Regions from separate parts of the Paraburkholderia sp. CNPSo 3076 genome, predicted to be linked through region 1. Evidence: riboswitches for the same ligand, from Rfam matches in the RefSeq annotation. Region 1 holds a riboswitch; the other holds the start of a gene.
The links. A riboswitch is a leader RNA that binds a small molecule or an ion and turns the genes downstream of it on or off. The one in region 1 is predicted to bind thiamine pyrophosphate.
Positions count from the first base shown of each region.

Region 2: another riboswitch for thiamine pyrophosphate. It lies ahead of thiC (phosphomethylpyrimidine synthase ThiC); the one in region 1 lies ahead of M3A49_RS34250 (FAD-dependent oxidoreductase).

Region 1 is NZ_JAPMAL010000038.1:36,050-43,928, reverse strand. Features, by position in the region: gene mlaD (outer membrane lipid asymmetry maintenance protein MlaD) at 1-14, opposite strand, end outside; gene mlaE (lipid asymmetry maintenance ABC transporter permease subunit MlaE) at 88-864, opposite strand; gene M3A49_RS34270 (ABC transporter ATP-binding protein) at 861-1,682, opposite strand; gene thiE (thiamine phosphate synthase) at 1,852-2,964, opposite strand; gene M3A49_RS34260 (thiazole synthase) at 2,961-3,776, opposite strand; gene thiS (sulfur carrier protein ThiS) at 3,855-4,052, opposite strand; gene M3A49_RS34250 (FAD-dependent oxidoreductase) at 4,095-5,243, opposite strand; TPP riboswitch at 5,501-5,615, opposite strand; gene M3A49_RS34245 (ABC transporter ATP-binding protein/permease) at 5,926-7,683, shown strand; gene M3A49_RS34240 (SDR family NAD(P)-dependent oxidoreductase) at 7,680-7,879, shown strand, end outside.
Region 2 is NZ_JAPMAL010000002.1:274,198-282,076, reverse strand. Features, by position in the region: gene M3A49_RS03580 (L-lactate permease) at 1-528, opposite strand, end outside; gene M3A49_RS03575 (hypothetical protein) at 760-1,149, opposite strand; gene M3A49_RS03570 (glycine zipper 2TM domain-containing protein) at 1,484-1,705, opposite strand; gene thiC (phosphomethylpyrimidine synthase ThiC) at 1,916-3,847, opposite strand; TPP riboswitch at 3,950-4,079, opposite strand; gene M3A49_RS03560 (GreA/GreB family elongation factor) at 4,177-4,584, opposite strand; gene M3A49_RS03555 (EamA family transporter) at 5,369-6,253, shown strand; gene M3A49_RS03550 (entericidin A/B family lipoprotein) at 6,435-6,572, opposite strand; gene M3A49_RS03545 (DUF1328 family protein) at 6,748-6,909, shown strand; gene M3A49_RS03540 (ferritin-like domain-containing protein) at 6,966-7,508, shown strand; gene M3A49_RS03535 (MFS transporter) at 7,525-7,879, opposite strand, start outside.

The sequences.
Region 1 (7,879 bases):
GCATTCTTTTTCATCGTCATCCCAATGAGAATCCATTGCGGCGTCGCTCCTGTGCGCGCCGCGCGGCCGGGTCGCTGCCCGGCGTCTTTAGCTGAACATCAGCGCGGTGAGCAGGAAGTCGAGGCCGAGCACCGCGAGCGACGCGTACACGACCGTTTTGGTGGTCGCGCGCGACACGCCCTCGGGCGTGGGCTTCGCCTCATAGCCCTGATAGAGCGCGGTGAACGTCACGGCGAAGCCGAACACGATGCTCTTCACCACGCCGTTGCCCACATCGGTCCAGACGTCCACGCCGCCCTGCATTTGCGACCAGAACGCGCCGGCGTCCACGCCGATCAGCAGCACGCCCACCACGTAGCCGCCCAGAATGCCGACTGCGCTGAAAATAGCCGCGAGGATCGGCATGGCGATCACGCCTGCCCACATGCGCGGCGCGACCACCACGCGCACGGGGTCCACCGCCATCATCTCCATGGCCGTGAGTTGCTCGCCCGCCTTCATGAGGCCGATCTCGGCCGTGAGCGAGGTGCCCGCGCGGCCCGCAAACAGCAGCGCGGTGACGACGGGCCCGAGCTCGCGCACGAGCGAGAGCGCGACCAGCAGCCCGAGCGCCTGCTCGGAGCCGTAGCGGTTGAGCGTGTAATAGCCCTGCAGCCCGAGCACGAAGCCCACGAACAGGCCCGACACGGCAATGATCAAGAGCGAATAATTACCGACGAAGTGGATCTGCTTCGTGACAAGACGCGGCCGGCGCAGCAACGGGAAGAATTCAAGGACGAGGCGCACGAAAAAGCGCGTGGCATGCCCCGCGCGCGCGATCGTTTCGAGCACGGTGCGCCCGATCGAGCTGATGGCGCCGATCATGAGCGGCCTCCGCCAATGCCGAAGTCCGCTTCGAGCGGCAGGTTCGACGGGTAATGGAACCGGAACGGGCCGTCCGGCGCGCCGTCGATGAACTGGCGCACGATCGGGTCGGTCGAGGCGCGCAGCTCGGCGGGCGTGCCCTGCGCCTGCACCCGGCCGCTCGCCATGAAATACACGTAGTCGGCGATCGCGAACGACTCGGGCACGTCGTGGCTGACGAGGATCGAAGTTGCGCCGAGTGCGTCGTTGAGCGTGCGGATGAGATTCGCGGTAATGCCGAGCGAAATCGGGTCGAGACCCGCGAACGGCTCGTCATACATCATCAGTTCGGGATCGAGCGCGATGGCGCGCGCGAGCGCCACGCGCCGCGCCATGCCGCCGGAAATTTCCGAAGGCGCGAGGTCGCGCGCGCCACGCAGGCCGACGGCGTTGAGCTTCATGAGCACGAGGTCGCGGATCAGCTCTTCGGGCAGGTCGGTGTGCTCGCGCAGGGCGAAGGCGACGTTCTCGAACACCGACATGTCGGTGAAGAGCGCGCCGAACTGGAAGAGCATGCCCATCTTGCGGCGCAGCGCGTAGAGGCCGTCGCGCGATTGCGCGCCGACGTCCTGGCCGCCGAACAGCACCTGGCCGCGCTGGGCGCGAACGAGGCCGCCGATCAGACGCAGCACTGTCGTTTTTCCGCCACCGGAACCGCCCATGACTGCCACCACCCGACCGCGCGGGAAGCGCATGTTCAGGCCGGACAGGACGAGCCGGTCGCCGTAGCCGAAGTCGACGTCGCGCAGCTCCAGTAGGGTCTCAGAGGTTGAGGGCACGTGGCTGACAGTCCATTTACACGAAGGCGGGATTATAGGGCCATCGTGGAAAACCTGCCGTGACGCCCCTAGTCCCGCCGATGTAAGCCGCAATCGCCCGCTGTTGCGGGTTGCGGCCCCCTCAGCCTCGGGTCGCGCACACGGCGCAGCCCGAAGCCAGGGCGGACCATTATTGCGTAAACGCGTTGCGCAATGCAGCAACCGCGGCAGCCGGGTCGGCCGCCTCGGTCACGGCGCGCACTACCGCGGCGCTGCCAGCGCCCGTGGCGAGCACCTCGGGCAGCACATTGCCGTCGATGCCGCCGATCGCCACCATCGGCACGACGCCGTCCAGCAGCTTCACGTAGCGGGCGAGACGCGCGAGGCCCTGGGGCGCCGTGGGCATCGCCTTGGTCGTGGTGGCGAAGACGGCGCCGCATGCGAGGTAGCTCGGACGGAAATGAAGCGCCGTGAGCATCTCGAAGTAGCCGTGCGTCGAGAGGCCAAGACGCACGCCGGCCGCGGCGATCGCGCCGAGGTCGGCTTCGCGCAGATCTTCCTGGCCGAGGTGCACGCCATAAGCGCCGGCCGCGACGGCCTCCTGCCAGTGATCGTTGATGAAGAGCTGCGCGTCGTGCTTGCGGGCCGCCGCGACGCAGCGCTCGATTTCGCGAGTGAGCGCCGGAGACTTCGGCTGCTTGCTGCGCAGCTGCGCCGTCTTGACGCCGTAGTCGAGCACGCGTTCGACCCAGTCGGCCGTGGGCAGCACCGGATACAAGCCGAGCTTCGCGGGACACGGCGCGAACGGCAGCGCGGGCGCGGCGGGCAAGCCCAGCACGCGCGGAAAACGCTTGATGTCGACGGGCCAGGCGTCGATCTGCTGCTCGTCGCCGTCGCGCCAGGCGAGCGCGAGCACGAGCGCGTCGTGCGGATCGAAGCCGCAGTCGAGGAACGCCGCCAGTGCCGGAATCCAGTCTTCCGCCAGTTCGCCCTCGAGCGCGTAACGCTCGCCGCCCAGATGCAGCGTGGCGCGCGCCGCCTTCGGGTTTTCGCCCGCGGCTTCGATCACGCCCGCGCCGTCGGTCATCCAGCGCGCGATGTTGGCCAGATGCGGCGCCGCGTCGGTCACGATGATCAGATCGCCGCCGTTGGGGGCGTCGGGCGGCGTGAGACAGATGCGCCACGGTGCGTGCGTGGGCTGCCAGTCGCCCAGGCGCGCGCGGATGCGCTCCGCCGTTTCGGTGAGTTCGTCGGCGGGCGGCCAGAACAGTTCGCGGTCCTGCAGGCGCAGCGTTTCAGTCATCGCTTGTCTCCATCCTGGTGCCAGAAAGGCATGCCGACCACGGGCGTGCTGGCGACCGCCGCTTCGCGCTCGGCCATCGGTCCGGCGAGAAACGCGGCGCGCCCCGCCTCGACGCCCAGCGCGAACGCGCGCGCCATCGCCGCGGGGTGCGTGGCCTGCGAAACGGCCGTGTTGAGCAGCACGCCGTCGAAACCCCACTCCATCACCTGGCACGCGTGCGAAGGTACGCCCAGGCCCGCATCGACGATCAGCGGCACATCGGGCAAGCGCTCGCGCAGCACGCGCAAGCCGTAGGGGTTGATCACGCCCTTGCCGGTGCCGATCGGCGCGCCCCACGGCATGAGCGCCTCGCAGCCCGCGTCGAGCAGACGCCGGCCGATCACGAGATCCTCGGTGCAATACGGCAGCACCCTGAAGCCGTCCTTCACGAGGCGCGACGCGGCCTCGATCAGGCCGACCGGGTCGGGCTGCAGCGTGTAGTCGTCGCCGATCAGTTCGAGCTTGATCCAGTCGGTTTCGAAGACTTCGCGCGCCATGTGCGCCGTCGTCACCGCCTCGTTGACGGTGAGACAGCCGGCCGTATTCGGCAGGAGCGGCACACCGTGGCGCTTGAGCAGGTCGAAGAAGCCGGCTTCGGCGGTGCCCTCGTTCATCTGGCGGCGCAGCGCGACGGTGATCATGCCGGGGCGCGCGGCGGCCATCGAGTCGGCGAGCGACTGCAGCGAAGGATAACGCGACGTGCCGAGCAGCACGCGGCTCGCGAAGGTTTCGCCGTAGAGCGTGAGCGCGTCGGCGGTGGATGTGGTGGTCATGTAGGAATCCTTGGCGGTGTCGTGAACGCGCTCGCGATACATGCGATGCGCGCAACCGGTGGCTTGGGCGAGCGAGGCTCAGCCGCCGGCCACGGGGCTCACGACGTCGAGGCGGTCCCCCGCCTGGAGCGAGCGCGCGCCATGCTGGGTGCGCGCCACGAAATCGCCGTTCAGGGCGACGGCGAACGGCGGACGCGCGCCGAATGCGGCGAGCGCATCGGCGACAGTCGCGCCCTCGGGCAGCGTGATCGGCTTCTGGTTGATATGAATGTCCATGGCAAATACGTTCTCAAACTGCGGATTGTTTCTGGTGCGGCGTCAGGCCGGCTCGTGCGCGCCCTGCGCGTGCAGCATGTCGCCCCAGCGCGACGCGCGGCGCAGCGCCTCGAAGGAATCGGCATCGCTCACGCGGGCGTCGAGCAGCGCCTCGGCGAAGCGCGCGGCTTCGTCGGCGACTTCCGGCGCGATCATGAAGCCGTGCCGATAGAGGCCGTTCACGCGCAGCGTGGTCTTGCCGTCCCAGATGAGCGCCGGGCGATGGTCGGGCAGCGTCGGGCGGCACTGCGTGTTCAACTCGAGGATGCGCGCCTCGCCGAACGCCGGATGCACCGCAAACGCCGCGCTCAGCAGTTCGAGCGCCGAGCGCACGCTCACGGGCGAACGGTCCTCGCCTTCGATCTCGGTCGCGCCGATCACGAAGACATCGTGTTCCTTGGGCGCGATATAGAGCGGATAGCGCGGATGCAGGAGCCGCACCGGGCGCGTGAGCGTGATGCCCGGCGCGTGCACGCGCGCGACTTCGCCGCGAATGCCGCGCAAACCCGGCAGCGCAGGTTTGGCGCCCAGCCCGCGGCAGTCGATCGTCACGCGCGCGGGCGGCGGATTGGCCTCGTCGACCGTGGTGTGCCAGTGGGTTTCCACGCCGCGCGTGGCGAGCCCCGCCGCCAGTGCAGCCAGGGCCTGGCGATTGTCGAGCTGGCCTTCGCCTTCGAGCAGCCAGCCGTGCGCGAAGCGCCCGGCGAGCGCCGGTTCGGCGGCGTCGAGCTGCGCACCGGCGAGCGCGATGAAGTTTGCATCGGCGAGCGAACGCGGCGCGTTGGCGCGCACGCGGCGCTCGAAGAGCGGCGCTTCGGTGCGATCGGCGCTATGCCAGACCACGAGCGTGCCGTTGCGCTGGAAGAACACGGGCTCCGGCAGCTCGGCCAGGATGCGCGGCCAGGATTCGAGCGACGCGACGCCAAGCTCGGTGATGAGCAGTTCGGCGACGGCGGCCTCCGCGAGCGGCGCAAGCATGGCCGCCGCGACCCAGGCCGCGGCTTCGCCGCCTTCGGGGCCGCCGCGCTCGTAAAGCGCGACGCGATGGCCCTCGCCGGCCAGACGCCATGCGACGAGCCGGCCGCTCAGGCCGCCGCCGAGCACGGCGAAGTCGGGCACGCTGCCCACGTTAGGGTTGCGGGCGCGGCTCATGACGACGCTCCGTCACGCAAGGCGAACGCGATAAGAATCGGGGAACAAAGAGAATAGGCGGTCATCGTATCCTTTCCGTACGGCAGCAGCAGACGTACCCAAGGACGAAACCGGCTGGCAAGGCCGACCGTGGAGGCTAAGCGGCGCAGACGGCCCTGTACAAAATTCGCGGAATTCGTACGAACCCATGCGCCCAAAGCGCAGCCCGGCGGGAAACCTGGCGCCCCCTCCTTGAAAAAACCAGGCTGGGCGCCGGCCAAGACTTTCTGGAAACTTCCCGCGCCGGTATTACCCGGATCGGGTGCAAAGGGTTTCTCTCAGCCTCACTGGCGGCATGCCCGGCATACCGGTGAAGCACCCCTGTTTCGTCAACGACGATTAGACCACAAAACGCGCGCGGCCCGCAAACCTCGGCGGAGCCGGGGTGCTGGTCTGGCACAATGCCCTGAACCCGCCTCTTTCGCCTCGCAGGCCCGCGCGGTGAGACAATGGGCGCCACGCTACGGCGGCGCCGGCGTGCGCTTTTGTCTCCACGCCAGGCGCCAGTTTTGACTCCGCCTGTGCCCCGTTAAGACTCACTTAAGCGCCCGACGACAGAATCGCTGCAAAAATCGCTGCAACGCTGCCGCCGTGCGGCGCGCAGCGCATGCCCCCAGCGGGCCGCCACACCTTCAGGACGCACATGACCAACCAACCTGCCCGCGCCACGCCCGATCAGAACGAGCATCAGAAGATCACCGCGTGGAGCCTGATCAAGCCCTACTGGGTCTCCGAGGAACGCTGGATCGCCTGGGGCCTGCTCGTCGCGATCATCGTGATGAACCTGCTCGTCGTGTGGATCAACGTGCGCCTGAACGGCTGGAGCGCGGAGTTCTACAACGCGTTGCAGGCCAAGGACGTCAAGCGCTTCCCGCCGCTGTTGATGACCTTCACCGAACTGGCGTTCGGCTTCATCATCCTCGCGGTGTATGGCCGCTATCTGCGTCAGATGCTCGGCTTTCGCTGGCGTCAGTGGCTCACCACGCGGTTCCTGAGCGAGTGGCTCGGCAAGGGCGCGTTCTACCGCATCGAGCGCGACCGCCTCGCCGACAACCCCGACCAGCGGATCAGCGACGACCTCCAGTCGTTCGCCACGACCACGCTCTCGCTCACGCTCGATCTGCTCTCCACGGTCGTCACGCTCATCTCGTTCATCACGATCCTGTGGACGCTCGCGGGCGCGCTCACTGTCACGCTGGGCGGCCAGCCGCTCGCGATTCCGGGCTACATGGTCTGGGCTGCCGCGCTCTATGCGGTGTTCGGCTCGCTCGTGATCCAGAAGGTCGGCCACCCGCTCGTGTCGATCAACTACCAGCAACAAAAGGTGGAAGCGGACTTCCGCTTCGGCCTGATCCGCCTGCGCGAAAACGCCGAGCAGATCGCCCTCTACGACGGCATGGACACCGAGCGCGGCAACGCGCAAGGCCTCTTCGCGCACATCAAGGACAACTGGTGGCGCGTGATGAAGTACACGAAGCGCCTCACCTTCGTGCTGAGCTTCTACGGCCAGATCGCCATCATCTTCCCGCTCGTGGTGGCCGCGCCGCGCTACTTCGCGGGCGCCTTCACGTTCGGCGTGCTGATGCAGATCTCGCAGGCGTTCGGCACCGTGAGCGACTCGTTCTCGTGGTTCATCAACAGTTACTCCACGCTGGTCGAATGGCGCGCTACCGTGAATCGTCTGCGAGAATTCGTGCGTGTCGTGCACTCGCCGCGCCTGAAGGAATCGGTCTCGCCCGCCACCGAGCATGGCGGCATCAACCTGCACTTCATCGACAACAACGAACTCGCCACCGAACATCTCAAGCTCTCGCTGCCCAACGGCACGCCGCTCTCCGAAGTGCGCGACATCGCCATCAAGCCGGGCTCGCGCTGGCTCGTGCGCGGCCCCTCGGGCGCGGGCAAGAGCACGCTGATACGCGCGCTCGCGGGCCTCTGGCCATTCGGCGAGGGCTCGATCGACGCGCCTGTGGATGCGCGCATGATGTTCATCCCGCAGCAGAGCTATCTGCCCATCGGCACGCTCAAGGCGGCGCTCACCTACCCTTCGCCCGCCGACGACTACAGCGACGAAGACTGCCGCGAAGCGCTGCGCGCCTGCCGCCTCGAAGAGTACATGGATCGTCTCGCCGAATCGGCGCACTGGTCGCGCGTGCTCTCGCCGGGCGAGCAGCAACGCCTCGCGGGCGCGCGCGTACTGCTGCACAAGCCCGACTATCTGTTCCTCGACGAAGCGACGAGCGCGCTCGATCCCGACAACGAAAGCCGGCTCTACAAGCTGTTCATGGAGCGCCTGCCGAAAGCGGCGATCGTGAGCGTCGCCCACCGCGAGTCGCTCGCGGCGTACCACCACGACACGCTCGAGATCGAGCGCATGCCCGAAGAGCGGGTTGCCGCGTGAGCGCAAGCGCGGCGCGCGTCGTGCTGATCACGGGCGCGGGCTCGGGTATCGGCGCAGCGCTCGCGCGGCGCATCTCGGCGCCTCGCACGGCGTTGATGCTGCACGCACGCGGCGCGGATGACGCGTCGCGCGCCCGGCTCGCCGCCGTCGCCGCCGAGTGCGAGCAGCACGGCTCGACCTGCGCCACCACGTGCGG
Region 2 (7,879 bases), on a different contig from region 1:
CGGCACGCCGAGCGCGCCGAACGCCACGGGCGCCGTGTTGAAGATAAGCGTGAAGGTCAGGGCCTCGAGCGTCGGGAAGCCGAGCATGATGAGCAGCGAGCTCGTGATGGCGATCGGCGTGCCGAAGCCGGAAATCCCTTCGAACAACGCGCCGAACGAGAAGCCAACCACGACGAGCACGATGCGCCGGTCGTTGGGCAGATTGTCGAGCAGCCACATGCGAAACGCCGCGAAGCGGCCCGAGCGCAGCGCGATGTTGTAGAGCAGGATTGCGGTGACGACGATCCACATCACCGGCCAGAGTGCGAACACCACGCCCGCGAGAACCGAGCTGATCGCGAGATTGACCGGAAACTGCCAGCCGGCGATCGCGACGACCAGACCGACTACGAGCCCCGCGAGCGAGGCTTGCCATGCGGGCCGCCGCGCCCAGCCGAGCAGGACGAGCACGGTGAGAATGGGCAGCACGGCGATCAGAAACGAAAACAGCAGCGAATTGCCGATAGGGGTCAACAGCTGGTGGAACATCACGTCTCCTTTATGCTGGTTCGTTATCGGCGCCGCAGTGCGGCAGCGTGCGCCGGGGCGCTTCGTCGGCTGTGGAGTTCAGTGCCGGGCCAGGCGGCCGAGTTAAGGCGGTGCTTCAATCCCCGCTAGCCCACTTGGAGGATAGATAACGAAACGGGAGCGTCAAGGAGGGAAAGTACGGTCCGGCACCGTTTTGCGGTGTACTTTGCCGTGTGGCTGGGTGCGTGAGCGTCAGTGATGCCAGTGTCCGCCGCCGCCGCCCCAGTAGCCGAAGCCGAACGAGACGGCGGGCGCGCCCCAGCCCCAGCCGTACGCGGGATAAGGGTAGTACGCGGGATAGGCCGCAGGGTAGGCTGCATAGGCCGGATAGGCTGGCCACGCAGGCACGGCGATCGCAACGGGAGGCGAGGGATAGAGTGGCCCCGGATACTGTGCGTCGGGCATGGCGGCCGGCGCGGGGTTCGGCGCCGTTTGCACGACCGCGGCTTCCTGCTGGGTGGCCGCAACGGGCACGGTGCCGTAGTAGTAGGGCGCGTAGCCGTAGGGGGCGTAGTAGTAGCAGCCGGAAAGCGCGGGGAGCGCGCTCGCGGCGGCGATCACGAACACAGACGGACGTTTCATGCCGGGCTCCGCGAATGGCGAATGGCGAACGGCCGCGCGGGACTACCGCCTTCAGGCCCGGGCCGTCTGATCGTTCGAGCTTACGCCGTACGAACCCGCTTTGCGTTGTGCTTCGCTTACCGAATATTTCGCGTAGTCCTGCGGCTGAATGCCATCGACCCAAGCAAACGCGGCGCAGCCCGTGAGGGTCTGCGCCGCGCATCCTTCCCTGATGCACGCCTTGAATGGCGTGTTGCCTGTCGTATCGTTTCTGTTCTGTGCCGTCGCTTCGATCGTGCAAGTAGTCGTGCAGCCGCATCGTCGATTCGTACTGGCGCTACCGCCTGTTTGCCACTTACTTGCCAACCTGATTGCCGATCACGCCACCCACCGCTGCGCCGCCCACGGTGGAGAGCGCATTGCCGCCAATCGCCGCGCCGGCCACGCCGCCTACGCCCGCGCCAATCACCGTATCGCGGTCGCGTCTCGACATGTTGTCGCAAGCGCCAAGACTGCCCAGCACGGCGACGAGCGTCGTCACCGTCAGGAGCGTGCGTGCACGTTTGAGCGTTTTCATTTTTCGACTCCCCACGCAGATGCGTTCGAGTGAGCGGTGAGACATGCGCTCGCGCGCACGCCGCACCTTCGATATCCTCATCCTAGCCATGCGACCCGTATCCGGGTGTGTGCGCTTGTCAGAGAGTTGTGGGAGTCGTTAGAAAATGTTTCGGCGGACGGCGTGCGCCCGCCGGGGCGAAGTAGCCCTGAGTCAGCCCGAAGTCGGCGCTTATTGGCGTTGATAGATTTCGGCGCCCTGCTTGATGAACTCGACCGCCTTCACTTCCATGCCCTTCTTCAGAGCCTCGTCGTCGCTCACGCCTTGCTTCGCAGCGAAGTCGCGCACGTCCTGGGTGATCTTCATCGAGCAGAAGTGCGGGCCGCACATCGAGCAGAAGTGCGCGACCTTGGCCGAGTCCTTGGGCAACGTTTCGTCGTGGAACTCGCGTGCCTTGTCCGGGTCGAGGCCGAGGTTGAACTGGTCGTCCCAGCGGAACTCGAAGCGCGCCTTCGACAATGCGTTGTCGCGCACCTGCGCGCCCGGATGACCCTTCGCAAGATCGGCCGCATGCGCGGCGAGCTTGTACGTGATGATGCCTACCTTCACGTCGTCCTTGTTCGGCAGGCCCAGGTGTTCCTTCGGCGTGACGTAGCAGAGCATGGCCGTGCCAAACCAGCCGATCATCGCGGCGCCAATGCCAGAGGTGATGTGGTCGTAGCCCGGCGCGATGTCGGTGGTGAGCGGCCCGAGCGTGTAGAAGGGCGCTTCCTGGCACCAGTCGAGCTGGAGATCCATGTTCTCCTTGATGAGCTGCATCGGCACGTGGCCCGGGCCTTCGATCATCACCTGCACGTCGTGCTTCCACGCGATCTGCGTGAGCTCGCCAAGCGTCTTCAGTTCGCCGAGCTGCGCTTCGTCGTTGGCGTCGTAGATCGAGCCGGGACGCAGGCCGTCGCCGAGCGAGAAGCTCACGTCGTATTCCTTCATGATTTCGCAGATCTCTTCGAAATGCTCGTAAATGAAGGACTCCTTGTGATGCGCGAGGCACCACTTGGCCATGATCGAGCCGCCGCGCGAGACGATGCCCGTCATGCGGTTCGCGGTGAGCGGCACGTATTGCAGCCGCACGCCCGCGTGAATCGTGAAGTAGTCCACACCCTGCTCAGCCTGCTCGATGAGCGTGTCGCGGAACATTTCCCACGTGAGGTCTTCGGCCTTGCCGTTGACCTTTTCGAGCGCCTGGTAGATCGGCACCGTGCCGATCGGCACCGGCGAGTTGCGGATGATCCACTCGCGCGTTTCGTGAATATGCTTGCCGGTCGAGAGGTCCATGACCGTGTCGCCGCCCCAGCGGATCGCCCACGTCATCTTGTCGACTTCTTCGCCGATCGACGAGGTGACCGCCGAATTGCCGATGTTCGCGTTGATCTTCACGAGGAAGTTGCGGCCGATGATCATCGGCTCGCTTTCCGGGTGGTTGATGTTCGCGGGAATGATCGCGCGGCCGCGCGCGATTTCGTCGCGCACGAACTCGGGCGTGATTTCCTTCAGCGCGTTCTCGCCGAAGGCGGCTGCGCCGAACGCCTGGCCCGGATGCTGGCGGCCCATCATCGCGGCGAGCTTCGCGCCGTTCGGGCCGCTGGCCTTGAGACTTTCCAGATACTCGGCGCGGCGCTGGTTCTCGCGAATCGCGATGTATTCCATCTCCGGCGTGATGATGCCCTGACGCGCGTAGTGCATCTGCGTGACGTTCTTGCCGGCCTTCGCGCGGCGCGGCGTGCGGTGCAGGCCGGGGAAGCGCAGCTCGGCCGTCGCGGGGTCGGCGGCGCGCTCGCGGCCGTACTCGGAGGAAAGGCCCGGCAGCGCTTCGGTGTCGCCGCGCTTTTCGATCCAGTTCTGACGCAGCGCGGGCAAGCCTGCGCGAATGTCGATCTTCGCTTCAGGGTCGGAGTACGGACCCGACGTGTCGTAGACGTAGATCGGCGGATTCTTCTCGCCGCCGAAGCCCGTGGGCGTATCCGCCTGCGTGATCTCGCGCATCGGCACGCGGATATCGGGCTGCGAACCGGTCACGTAGATCTTGCGGGAATTGGGCAGCGGCGCGATCGCGGCTTCGTCGACGTGCGCGTTGGCGGAAATGAACTTGGGATTCGCGTTCATGCGTCTCTCTCCATGCAAAGCAAAGTGGGAACAGCGGCTTAGCAGGAGACGAGACGGAACGTGGACGGACTTCGCTGTGATGAGGTGAGGCGTTGAGCGATGTTGCGAAGTCCGGACGCTTCCCTGCGCTGGCATTATCCAGATCAGGTTCAAAGGGTATTTCTCACCCGCGAAATACGCTGCACGACTTTCGTTCGATGCGGCGCATGACGCAGGACCCCCGCGTAAGCAAGGCCAAACAATACACCGTGCTGCGACGATCTGGCAAGTGCCAACTCGCGTGCAATGTGCCAGGCGCGGTTTGGCGTGGTGAGTCGTGTATGCGGAACTTACAGGGTGAAATCCTTCGAGGCTTCGGGCTGAAACAGGATACGTTCGATCTTCAGCGTTTCGACCGCGCCGCCCGGCGTCGTGAAGCGCACGGCGTTGCCGCGCTTCGCGCCGAGGAGCGCGAGACCCGCGGGCGAGAACACGTTCAGGCGCCCGGCGTGGACGTTCGCCTCATGTGGATAGACGACGGTGTACGTGAGGGATGCGCCGTTGCGCTCGTCCACGAGCGTGACCTGCGAGTTCATCGTCACGACGTTGGCGGCCATGTCACGCGCCTCCACGATCACGGCGTGTTCGAGCAGCTCGTCGAGCATGGTCTGTCGCGCGGGGGAGGCGCCGGGTTCGGCGGCGCATTTTTCGAGGCGGGCAACATCGAGTTCGGTGAAGTAACGGATTTTCTTTGACATGGCAGTTCTCCTTGCGATCCAGAAAAGATTCGAGGTAACGGCGAGGGCTGGCGGGCGAAAGCGCGCATTCTGGCGCGGGCCGCAGCGGGGCGCAACGGATTGGCCCGGAGCCCGACCGAACGGCTCCGATGGGTTGGGGGAGGCGGGTTCAGTGCGGACGCCGGGCGGCGTAGAGCGGGGCGGACAGGGACGGCAGGGCGCGCGCTCGGGTGTCGAGAGACCACGGCGTCGTTCGCTCGCGCTCTGCGCGTGAGCGCGCCGGCGCGCCCCGCGAATGGCGCGGCGGCAAGGCGGATGCGGGGCGCGAAACGAGCGAAAGCATGGCGAGTGGCGTGTACGAAACCCGATTGATGAAAGTTAAACGAAAGGTTGTGTCATGCTAGCACGATCCAACAAGCGTGGCGTGACGCGGTCGGCGAACGTCGATATGGTGCGCGATCGGCCGTCCTGGCTTGCGTCGCTCCCACTGTGACGCGCACGCAACGAATCGCCGCGCATAAAGCATCCTGAAAGCCTCCGCAACGCCCGGCGTTGTTGCATAATGCGCTTCGCCCGTCCCGGGTGTCCTTCGTACCCCGTCTTTTTTCGCGTTCTTGCGCATCTGCACCATGCCGTCGAGCTTTACCCGTCCCGCCGCCTTGCCGTCGGGGCGCCGCGGTCCCCTTTCATCATATGCCGCGGTGAAATGACGATGCCTCCCCGTTTGCCTTCCCGCGTGAGCACTCAATCTTTTCTCGCCGGAGCCCAGCAGGCTGCTGCCGCGCTATGGCGTTTTGCGCGCACCGTGCGGCTGCCGCAATCGCGCTCCGGGCGCGTCGCGCTCTCGCTCGCCGTCGTCTACTTCGTCTGGGGCTCGACGTATCTCGGCGTGAAGGTCGCGCTCGATTCGTTCCCGCCGCTCTTGCTCTCCGGTTTGCGCAATCTGTTCGCCGGGATCGGCCTGTTCGTCTTCACCATGCGCCGGCGGCCCGTCATGCCTACGCTGCTCGAAGTGCGCAACGCAGGCGTGGTGGGCACGCTGCTCGTGGGCCTGTCGAGCGGCATGCTTGCCTACGGCATGCGTACCGTGGGCACCGGCAAGGCGGCCGTGATGGTCGCCACGGTGCCGCTGTTCGCGACCGTGATTTCGGCGGTCACCGGCCGGCGCGTGGCGAAGGCCGAATGGGCCGCGGTCGCGCTCGGCCTCGTCGGTATCGCCATCCTGAGCCATGGCGGCGCCGCGTCCGGGTCGGCGGGCGGCAGCCTCGCGATTCTGTGCGGCGCGCTCTTCTGGGCAATCGGTGCGCATCTGGCGGGCAAGCTCACGTTGCCGACCGATCTCTTCGTCGCGACGGCGCTGCAGATCGGCCTCGGCGGCGCCATTTCGACGGCGGTCGCGTGGATCAGCGGCGAACGCATGGGCGAGCTGCATTTCCTGCCGCTCCTGGCGTTCCTCTACCTGCTGTTCATCGGCACGATGGCCGCCTATGTCGCGTATGGCTATCTGATCCGCCATACCAGCCCGCTCGTCGCGAGCAGCTGCATGTACGTGAATCCCGTGGTTGCCGTCGCGCTCGGCGCGCTGCTGCTCGGCGAGCCGGTCACGAGCGCAACCGTTGTCGCGACCGTGCTGATTCTCGGCAGCGTGGGTCTGTCGTTCCTGTTCGACGACCGCCGCCGCACTTCCTGAGTTCATCCTGACTTCGCGACGCGCCTCGCGTCAACGCCGCGTTGCGCGCGCGGCCGCCATGCAAGTGAGGCGCACAGCGGCCGCGACTTTATGGTTCACCCGTGATCGATGCCGGCAGCGCGCGTACGGGCTGCGTGCGCGCGTTAGCCGTCATCCTGGCGCCTTTACCGTCTGCCAGACACTATTTCGCCTTTTCCGCGGAGTTCGTGAGGGCGTGGCCGCCTGCGGAAACGTCCTCGCCGGCACCCGCCATCGTGTTGCAGGCCGAGAGCGCTGCCAACGAAGCGGTAACGAGAAAGAGGGCAATCAGGCGTTTCATGAGGAAGTCCTCCACGTGTCAAAGGAGATCACTCTCCAGCATGTCCCGTGCCCGGTCATTTGTGCCGCCATGCGCCTGCGTATGCGCATGCGTCGGGTCCGCTGCTTGCGCTTGCGCTAGCGCTGACGCAGGCGCGACATAGCGCAGCACATCCGCCCACAAGGAGGACTACGCCATGCTTCACTACGCCATCGTGTTTTTCATCATCGCGATCATTGCCGCCGTATTCGGCTTCACGGGAATCGCTGCGGGCGCGGCCGAAATCGCCAAGATCCTGTTCTACATCTTCCTCGTGGTCTTCGTCGTCACGTTGCTGCTAGGCGTGATGCACCGATGATGCGCGCCATGCAAAGCCAAGCCCATTCATGCATGCCATGTTCGAAGGAGAGTCAGATGTCGAAGACACACGCTTCGTTTGAGTTCGATCTCAAGCGCGTACGCGATGAGGCACGCCGCAATCTCGACCAGGGGCCGGTCACGCCGGACTACCCCGCGAATCGCCAGACCGTGCTCAAGCTGCTCAACGATTCGCTCGCCACGGAGCTCGTGTGCGTGCTGCGTTACAAGCGGCACCATTTCATGGCGAGGGGCATCGAGTCCGAGTCGGTGGCGGCCGAGTTTCTCCAGCACGCAACCGAGGAGCAGCAGCACGCCGACATGCTCGCGGCCCGCATCGTGCAGCTAGGCGGCGAGCCCGACTTCTCGCCGGCGACGCTGGTCGAGCGCTCGCACTCGGAATACAAGGAAGGGGCCGACCTGAAGGACATGATCCGCGAGAATCTGATCGCGGAGCGCATCGCTATCGAGAGCTATCGTGCGATCATCAACTATCTCGGTCACGACGACACCACCACGCGGCGCATCTTCGAGCAGATCCTCGCAACGGAGGAAGAGCATGCCGACGACATGACCGACTTGCTGTACACGCGCAAATAGCGCTTGCCGCCAGCCCTCAGGAAGAAGTCTGCGCGCCCGCGCCCATGCGCGGGCGCGTTGCATGGTGAATCCAGCCGGCGAGCGCCGTGAATGCGATGCCCGCTCCACACACGCCGATCCAGCCGAATGCGTGCCAGGCGGTCACGCCCACAGCGGAACCGGTCGCGCCGCCAATGAAGTAGCAGACCATGAACACCGTATTCACGCGGCTGCGCGCCTCGGGGCGCAGCGCGTAGATGCGCGACTGATTCGAGATCTGCGCGGCCTGCACGCCCACGTCGAGCACGATCACGCCGATCACGAGGCCGATCAGGCTCGTGCCGGAGAACGCGAAGATCACGAACGCGAGCGCCATCAGCACGATCGACATC